2 regions of the Mesorhizobium sp. M7A.F.Ca.US.002.01.1.1 genome follow, and region 2 is predicted to be linked to the other one. Evidence: riboswitches for the same ligand, from Rfam matches in the RefSeq annotation. Region 2 holds a riboswitch; the other holds the start of a gene.
What was found. Region 2 has a riboswitch for thiamine pyrophosphate ahead of thiC (phosphomethylpyrimidine synthase ThiC). Riboswitches for the same ligand answer to the same signal wherever they lie in the genome.

Region 1 (4,467 bases), on a different contig from region 2:
GCCGGTCCGAGCGAAGCGAAGGGCTCGTCGAGCAGCAACACCGGTCGGTCGCGCACCAGCACGCGGGCCAGGGCGACGCGCTGGCGTTCGCCCCCGGAGAGCTCGCGCGGCAGGCGTTTCTCCTTGCCCGCAAGACCGGTGCGCGCAAGCGCCTCGGCGACCGCAGCGCGGTCCGCCTCGGTCAGCCGCAGGGATGGCGAGCGGCCGAGCCCGACATTCTGCTCGACGGAAAGATGCGCGAAGAGATTGTTCTCCTGGAACACCATCGACACCGGCCGCGCCGAGGCCGGCTCGGCGCTGACATCGACACCGCCGACCAGCACGCGGCCCGACCGTGGGGTCTCGAAGCCGGCGACCAGATTGAGCAGTGTCGACTTGCCCGAACCGCTCGGCCCCATGATGGCGGTGATCGTCGCCGCGGCAAACTCGACATCGAAAACAAGCGGCGCCTCGCCATAGCTGCCATAGCTGAACGACACTTTGTCCAGCCGCACCGGCGCGCCCTTCGCGAGCCCGTTGGCCGCCTTTTCACGCATCACGGACCTCCTCCCTTCCCAGCCAGTGCGCCGCCACGATCAACGCGAGACAGACGAGGCCGAGCAGCAGTGCGAGGCCGGCGGCATCCTCGGTGCGGTAGCTGCCCATCCGAGCCAGAAGAAGGTAGGGCAATGTCTGCACGGAATCACTGCCGAACAAGGCAATGACACCGAGATCGCCGAGCGACAGCGCCATGGCGAAAGCGAAGGCCGTGGCGAGCGGTCGCCGCAGCGACGGCCAGTCGACCAGCATCAGCCGGTTCCAGCCCGCAATGCCGAGCTGTGCACAGAGCCGTTCGTGACGCTCGCTCGCTGCATCATAGGCGGGACGCACGGCGCGGAGCGCAAACGGCATCGCCATCACCGCGTTGACGGTGACGACCATGACCGGGGCGAGGGCGAAGACATCGCCGACAAGGCGCAACAACAGGAACCAGCCGGCGCCGACGACGATCGGCGGCACGACCAGGACAAAGCCGGCGCCGGTATCGGCGGCATGTTCGAGCAGTGTCTTGCGGCCAGTCCGGCTGTTCAGCGCCAGTGCCCGCCGCGCCATGGTCAGCGCCAGCGACAGCATCACCGAAAGCAGCGCCGACAGGAAGGCGAGCGCCGCGCTGGTCAGCGTTGCCTGCCGGACAGTGGCCTCGCCGGCCAAGCGGGCGAGATCGGCACTCAATCCGGCCATCACGGTTGCCGCCATCGGCCCGACGACGAACAGCAGCGCCAGGACGATGAGTAGCGCGTTCAACCAGGTCTCGCTCCGATTGACCGAAAGATGGCGGCGTTGCGCGACCGGCAAATTGGTGTCGCCGACCACATTGGCGCCTAGCCGCGTCAGTGCCAGCACCACGATAAAGGTCAAGGCGATCTGCAGCAGCGTCAGTGTAACGGCCCGCGTGGGATCGAAATCGAAGCGCAGCGCCTGGTAGATGCCGACCTCAAGCGTCGTCGCGGCCGGCCCGCCGCCGAGCGTCAGCACGATCGTGAAGGATGTGATGCAGAGCATGAACACAAGCCCGGCGACGCCGGGCAGTGCGGCGCGCAGCGTTGGCCATTCGATCAGCCGGAACGCCGGCCGCGCCGCCATGCCGAGTTGGCTCGCCAGCCGCCATTGGTCGGCCGGTATGGTCTGCAGCGCCTCGAGGAACAGCCGCGTCGCCAGCGGCAGGTTGAAGAAGACATGGGCGACGAGAATGCCGGACAGGCCATAGATGCCCGGCCAGCTTCCGCCGCCGATAACGGCAAGCACGCCGGCGAAATAGCCGGCACGGCCATAAAGCGCCAGGATGCCGAGCGCTGCAACGATGGCCGGCAGCGCCAATGGCACGGCGAAGATCTGCAGGATGAAGGCGCGGCCGAAGAAACGTGGATGCCGCGACAGAGCGCGCGCCACAAACAGCCCCGGGATGACCGAAAGCAGCGTCGACAGGACCGCTTGCCAGAGCGTGAAGCGAATGACGCGAAGCAGATAGGGATCGAAGGCTGCCCAGGCGCCCGAGAAATCATGGGCGCCCTCGAAAAGCAGGCCAGCAAACGCGCCGCCGATCAGCAGCGCGATTGCAGCGAGCGCGACAATGCCGGCACTGACGCGGGAATCCGTGGAATGCGCCGGCGCCATCGCGCTGCCTATTTGCTCATCGCCGCCAGCCATTCATCGACCCAGGCCTTGCGGTTGGCGGCGACCTCTTGCGGGCTGAACAGCAAGGTCTTCGTCGGCTTGACCAGTTTGTCGAAGGCCGGATTGAGCGGCTTGTCGGTCTTGCCTGCCGGGAACATCCAGTTGGTCTCGGGGATGGCATCCTGGAATTTCGGCCCGGTCATGAAGGCCATGAACTTGGCCGCCAGCGGATTCTTGGCTCCTGTCGTGGTGATACCCGCCACCTCGATCTGCAGATACTCGCCCTCCTCGAAGGAGGCCGCTTGGTAGCGCTCCGTGTTCTCGGCGACCATGTGGTAGGCTGGCGACGTCGTGTAGGACAGCACCATCGGCGCCTCGCCCTTGGTGAACAGCCCATAGGCCTCGCTCCAGCCCGGCGTCACGGTCAGCACCTTGGCCTTGAGCTTGGCCCAGGCCTCGGGTGCCTTGTCGCCATAGACCGACTTGACCCAAAGAAGCAGGCCGAGGCCTGGCGTCGAGGTGCGCGGGTCCTGGATGACGATCTTGTCGTTGGCACTGCCTTCGATCAGCTCCTTCAGGCTCTTCGGCGGCGTCTTCATCTTCTGCGTGTCGTAGACGACAGCGAAATAGCCGTAGTCGAAGGGGACAAACGTGTCGTCGCTCCAGCCGCCCGGCACACTGACATCCGTCACCGCGCCATGCGGCGCGAACAAGCCTGACGCCTTGGCATCGGCGGTGAGATTGGTATCCAGGCCAAGCACGATATCGGCCTTGGTCGATGTGCCTTCCAATCTGACGCGGTTGAGCAGCGCGACGCCATCGGCGACCGAGACGAAGTCGACGTCGCAGCCGCATTCGGCCTCGAACTCCTTCTTCACCACGGGACCCGGACCCCAGTCGGCGGTGAAACTCTCATAGGTGTAGACGGTGAGCTTGTCCTTGGCCAAGGCGGGCCCGGACAAGGCCACGACCGTTGCTGAAACAAGAGCATATAAAAGCGTGCGCATCGGCGCCTCCTTCGTTCGAATTGAAAGGAATTGAGGCGTCGGACTGTCCGAAACGTCTAATCCCTCCGCCGGTACAAACCGGATCAGGTTCAGCGGGTTGGCGAGACTGCCTCTCAGCCGGTCCGCGAAGATCGCGTCCGGCACCCCGTTAGAGCGTTTCGACACATAGGCCGGGCCGATCCGCCATGCAAGCGGGAGTTTGCCGCCTTCCGTTTCCCGTGCCGGGCTGGTAAGGGCCACACGATATGAGCACATTCACCATCCTGCTTGGCGGCGATCTCATCCGTACGCCACGGCTCGACCGTCAGGTCAAAGGCTCCCGCGTCATCGCCGCCGACGCCGGCATCGGTCATGCGCGGTTGCTGGGTCTCGTGCCGGAGCTGTGGGTGGGTGATTTCGATTCGGTGCCGGCCAACCTGCCGGACGATCTCGCTTCCGTGCCGCGTCGGACCTTCCCGGCGGAAAAGGACCAGACCGATGGCGAACTTGCCGTCGCCGCGGCACTGGAGCGCGGCGCGACCCGCCTGGTGCTGGCCGGCGCCTTTGGCGGCAAGCGCGCCGACCACGCTTTTCTGCATCTGTCGCTCGCCCTGCGGCTGGCGGAGGCGGGAACGGACGTGCTTTTGACCAGCGGCGCTCAGGAAGGCATCCCCCTGCTGCGCGGAACGGCCGGCTTCGACTATGCCGACGGCACGCTGTTTTCGGTGCTCGGCTTTTCCGAGCTCGACGGCCTGACCGTCACCGGCGCCAAATGGCCGCTCGCTCACGTCAAGGTGGCGTTCGGTTCGTCGCTGACCATTTCCAACGAGGTCAAGTCCGACAAGACCGGGGGCCGCCTCGAAATCGCGCTCGGCCATGGCCGCGCGATGCTGCTCGCTCATCCCTATCCCTTACCTGAAAGCTGACATGGCCCCGCCCCTTCTCAACCTCGACGGGATAAAACTGACCTTCGGCGGCACGCCGCTGCTCGATGGCGCCGCCTTGACGGCTTCGGCCGGCGACAAGATCGCGCTGGTCGGCCGCAACGGGTCCGGCAAGTCGACCCTGCTGAAGATCGCCGCCGGCCTGATCGAGCCGCAGGACGGCGAAGTGTTCCGCCAGCCTTCGGCGACCGTCCGCTATCTGCCGCAGATGCCCGACATGGAAGGTTTTGCCACTGTCCGCGCCTATGTCGAGGCCGGGCTTGGCCCCGCCGACGATCCCTACCGCGCCAGCTATCTGATGGAGCATCTCGGCCTGTCGGGTGAGGAACGTCCGAACGACCTGTCGGGCGGGGAGGCGAGGCGCGCCGCCCTTGCCCGCGTCA
Region 2 (4,467 bases):
AGAAAGGCCTTGCCGTTGGACATGGTCGAAATAAAGCAATGTTCGCCTTCCATGACCGTCCCGTCGGCGACATTGGTGCGGTAGGGTATAAGTCGGATGCCGACGAGCTCTCCCTGATCGGTCGTGAAGAAGACGAGCTCATTGAAACCTGACTGTATCTCTGGTGCTGAGATGCAGATCAATTTGCCGTCCGGAAACCTTGGATCGTTGACGATCTCGACCGGATCAGCATGTATGTGTCCATGCAGGTAGACGATAGGCTTGTTGCCCTGCAGCAGCTGAGTTCTGACAAATCCGCTGTTGAGCATCTCCGCGTATGGCGTAATGCGCGGAGTCTTTTGTGGCAGCAGATTGTGATGGCCGATTATGATGCCGTAACGCATGTCGGGCTGCTGGAGCAATTCCTGTAGGCCTGCAAGCATCTCACGCGAGATGTATGGCGTGTCCATCTGACCGTAATACTCGTCGTCGGACGCCTCCTTGTCTGGATCGCTGGGAGGTGTCGCGGGCGAATGTCCCGAGATGTCCGGCGAGCCGAGATCTAGAGGCTCTGTAGAAGGACTGAGTGCCTCGAGACGATCACGAAGGAACGCGGGAAGGTTTTGAAGCTCCCAACTGCCTATCGCTGTGTTGACGAGGATGAAGTTTGCGCCTGCGGATCCTGTCGGAAGTCTGAAGTGCACGGGTTGGTCCACGGGAACGGTCTGCCAACCCAAGCGGGCGGCTAAACTCGCCATTTCGCTGAATTTCTCAGTCGGTCCAAGTTCGCGCGCGTCATCACGGTTCACATCGTGATTTCCCGGTACGAATATCAACGGAAGCGCCTTTGAACTGCGTCCCTGTGCGCGGCAGAGCAACGTGAAATGCTGGAATGCCGAAGCAATGAAGGTCTTGTCGCCACGGCTCGTGAAATCCCCCATGAAGGCGATCGAATCCAAGGGCTTCGAAGTCGTCAGCCGCCGAAGTTTCGTCAAGACGGCACGCAGCGAAGACGCGCGTAGCTTCTGCGTTATTTTCGGAGCGAACTTGCTATCCTTGGCATCGATGTTGCTAGAGGAAGGATGCCAGTCCGGATAGTGAATATCGCCTACTTGAAGGATTCGCACCCGCCGCATAACTCGCCCCCCTGCCGAGAGCCATAGACTAATCCGTTCGCTTTTGCCAAGCGCGAACGATCATCCGCAGTGTCCTTAACGAGGTAGCCTGCACTTTTCGAGAATTGCCACGGCGGCTATTTTTCGGCTGTGAAGCACACGAGACCCGTGACGTGAGACCCAGTTGCTCAATGCCCAGTTGCTCAATGAGCTTTCTTACGAATAAGGGAGAATTTCCGCGGCCGGACTATCTCTGAGCGAGCGTGCATGACTGCCAACGGAAGGTCTTGCACGCACCCTTGCGATCTTGAGCAATGGTCGCCATGACTTTCTTCTTGCAGGCTTTTGAGTGGCCCAGCCTGCGATCACCAGACCCCACCGATTCTAAAGAGCGTGGCAGATGGGATAGTCGAGGTTGCCCGTGCACAGTCACGCTCAGGGCTTGCGCCGCCCAGAGGACACGCTGAAAAGGCAGATTGGGGCGCAAGCACGCCATTCACGAGAGGTTCGACATGAAGACCATGCAAGAAAAAGACATTCCGGCATTCGTACAAGCAGTTGTGGACGCCGGCTGCAAAATTTGCGCGATTGGCAACTTGGGATACGTCTTTGGCGATGCTGATTTCACGCCAGCGCAACGGAGGGCCGTCGAGCCACAGCTGCGTAGGATTGCTGAAATCTACGGCGAACGCGATCATCTCATGAACGAGATAGCTGTATATCTGCGGTCGATCGGACGCCATGTCGAGGTTGAGCCGAAGACAGGTATTTCCTGATGGCCGTGATCGCGAGAAGCCGTCTTCCAACCTCTGAATCCTAAAGGAGGTGACCCCCAAGGCCGTTCGTCACCTTCGACCAGAATAACCACATCCGTGACCGCCTGAGCTACTTGGTCGATACGCGCACATGGCCAATACAGTTTCTCCATCCTTCACGAAGCGAATGAGGCTTTGGCCATTCAGCCCCGGTCTACGGGGCGTGACTTGTCCCCGATGCATGCGCGAGCTCTCCGCCCGGCTGGCCGCCGGTCGTCGCCACCGGCCGAAGGCGCCCGAATGCGCTTGACAAGATAGCGTCAGCCCGTTCAACCTAAGGCATTCACCAGGGGAGTCCCGGCAAGGGGCTGAGATACTGCTGGCTTTCGCGGCGCAGTGACCCGTTGAACCTGATCCAGTTCATACTGGCGTAGGGACGGTGCAAGCGCTTTGCGGGAGTTTACGCCCGAGGTCCTGTTGCAGCAGGTCTACAGAAGCGTCTTTTCATCCTTCCGGCACAGAACTGGGTCTCCAATGCATGAGCAAAGGAGCCTCACGATGAATGCCCTCACCCCCGCCGTATCGACGGGACCACTGCCCGCCTCGCGGAAAATCCACAAGCCCGGCGTCCTCTACCCGCAGATCAGGGTGCCGATGCGCGAGATTTCCGTCCATCCGACGGCCGGCGAACCGCCCGTCACCGTCTACGATCCGTCCGGCCCCTACACCGATCCATCAGTCGAAACCAGCATCGAAAAAGGCCTTGCCCGGCTTCGCCACGAATGGGTCACGGCGCGTGGCGATGTCGAAGCCTATGACGGCCGCCACGTCCGGCCGGAAGACAATGGATTCGCCACCGGCGAGCGCCTGACACCGGAATTTCCGATACGCAATCGGCCGCTCAAGGCCAAGCAGGGCAAGGCGGTGACCCAACTTGCCTATGCGCGCGCCGGCATCATCACGCCAGAAATGGAGTTCGTAGCCATCCGCGAGAATCTCGGCCGCGAGGTGATGCGCGGCAAGCTGCAACGCGACGGCGAAGCCTTCGGCGCGGCGATCCCAGATTTCGTCACACCCGAATTCGTGCGCGACGAGGTGGCGCGCGGGCGCGCAATCATTCCCGCCAACATCAATCATCCCGAGAGCGAGCCGATGATCATCGGTCGCAATTTTCTGGTCAAGATCAACGCCAACATCGGTAACTCGGCTGTCACATCGTCGATGGCCGAAGAGGTCGAAAAAATGGTCTGGGCTATCCGCTGGGGCGCGGACACGGTGATGGACCTGTCGACCGGCCGCAACATCCACAACATCCGCGACTGGATCGTGCGCAATGCGCCGGTGCCGATCGGTACGGTGCCGCTCTATCAGGCGCTGGAAAAGGTCAACGGCATCGCCGAGGATCTGAACTGGGAGGTCTACCGCGACACGCTGATCGAGCAGGCCGAGCAAGGCGTCGACTATTTCACCATCCACGCCGGCGTGCGGCTGCACTACATCCCGCTGACCGTCGACCGGGTCACGGGCATCGTCTCGCGCGGCGGCTCGATCATGGCCAAATGGTGCCTGCACCATCACCGGGAGAGCTTCCTCTACGAGCATTTCGAGGAGATCTGCGACATCGCCAGAGCCTATGACGTCTCCTTCTCGCTCGGCGACGGCCTTCGTCCCGGTTCAATCGCCGATGCGAACGACGCGGCGCAATTCGCCGAACTGGAAACACTTGGAGAACTCACCAAGATTGCCTGGGCAAAGGACTGCCAGGTGATGATCGAAGGCCCGGGCCATGTCCCCATGCACAAGATCAAGCAGAACATGGACAAGCAGCTCGCAGTGTGCGGTGAGGCGCCGTTCTACACGTTGGGGCCGCTGACGACCGACATCGCGCCGGGCTATGACCACATCACCTCAGGGATAGGTGCCGCCATGATAGGCTGGTTCGGCACCGCAATGCTTTGCTACGTCACGCCGAAAGAGCATCTCGGCCTTCCCGACCGCAACGACGTCAAGATTGGCGTGATCACCTACAAGATAGCCGCCCATGCAGCCGATCTGGCGAAGGGCCATCCGGCAGCGAAAACCAGGGATGATGCCCTTTCGCGCGCGCGCTTCGAGTTCCGCTGGGAGGACCAGTTCAACCTGTCGCTCGACCCCGAAACCGCACGGTCCTTCCACGACCAGACCTTGCCCAAGGAGGCGCACAAGCTGGCACATTTTTGTTCGATGTGCGGGCCGAAATTCTGCTCCATGCGCATTTCCCACGACATCCGTGCCGAGGCCCAGAAGGAAGGCATGGCGGCAATGGCGGCAAAATACCGGGAGGGCGGCGATCTCTACATGCAGGCGGACGAGACTGGCGTACCGGTCGTGCCAGAGGCTCCCAAACCATCATGAGGGTGCTCGTCAAAGGGGCCGGCGTTGCCGGCCTCACCGTCGCTTTCGAACTCGCCGCCCGCGGCGCGACGGTCACCGTCGCCGAGATGCGGCATGGCCTTGGTGGCAACGCGTCGTGGTTCGCCGGCGGCATGCTGGCGCCATGGTGCGAGCGCGAAAGCGCGGAGCAGCCGGTGCTGGATCTCGGACGCGATGCTGCCGACTGGTGGGATGCGGTGCTGTCG

Region 1: it holds a riboswitch for thiamine pyrophosphate, as region 2 does, so the genes downstream of both, thiB (thiamine ABC transporter substrate binding subunit) here and thiC (phosphomethylpyrimidine synthase ThiC) in region 2, are expected to answer to the same signal.

What each region holds. Positions count from the first base shown of each region.
Region 1 covers NZ_RZQE01000022.1:16,505-20,971, reverse strand. The annotation lists gene thiQ (thiamine ABC transporter ATP-binding protein) at 1-536, opposite strand, end outside; gene thiP (thiamine/thiamine pyrophosphate ABC transporter permease) at 529-2,154, opposite strand; gene thiB (thiamine ABC transporter substrate binding subunit) at 2,163-3,161, opposite strand; TPP riboswitch at 3,205-3,319, opposite strand; gene EN932_RS04805 (thiamine diphosphokinase) at 3,407-4,066, shown strand; gene EN932_RS04800 (ABC-F family ATP-binding cassette domain-containing protein) at 4,068-4,467, shown strand, end outside.
Region 2 covers NZ_RZQE01000015.1:28,559-33,025, reverse strand. The annotation lists gene EN932_RS03800 (metallophosphoesterase) at 1-1,115, opposite strand, end outside; gene EN932_RS03795 (hypothetical protein) at 1,607-1,870, shown strand; TPP riboswitch at 2,188-2,304, shown strand; gene thiC (phosphomethylpyrimidine synthase ThiC) at 2,408-4,243, shown strand; gene thiO (glycine oxidase ThiO) at 4,240-4,467, shown strand, end outside.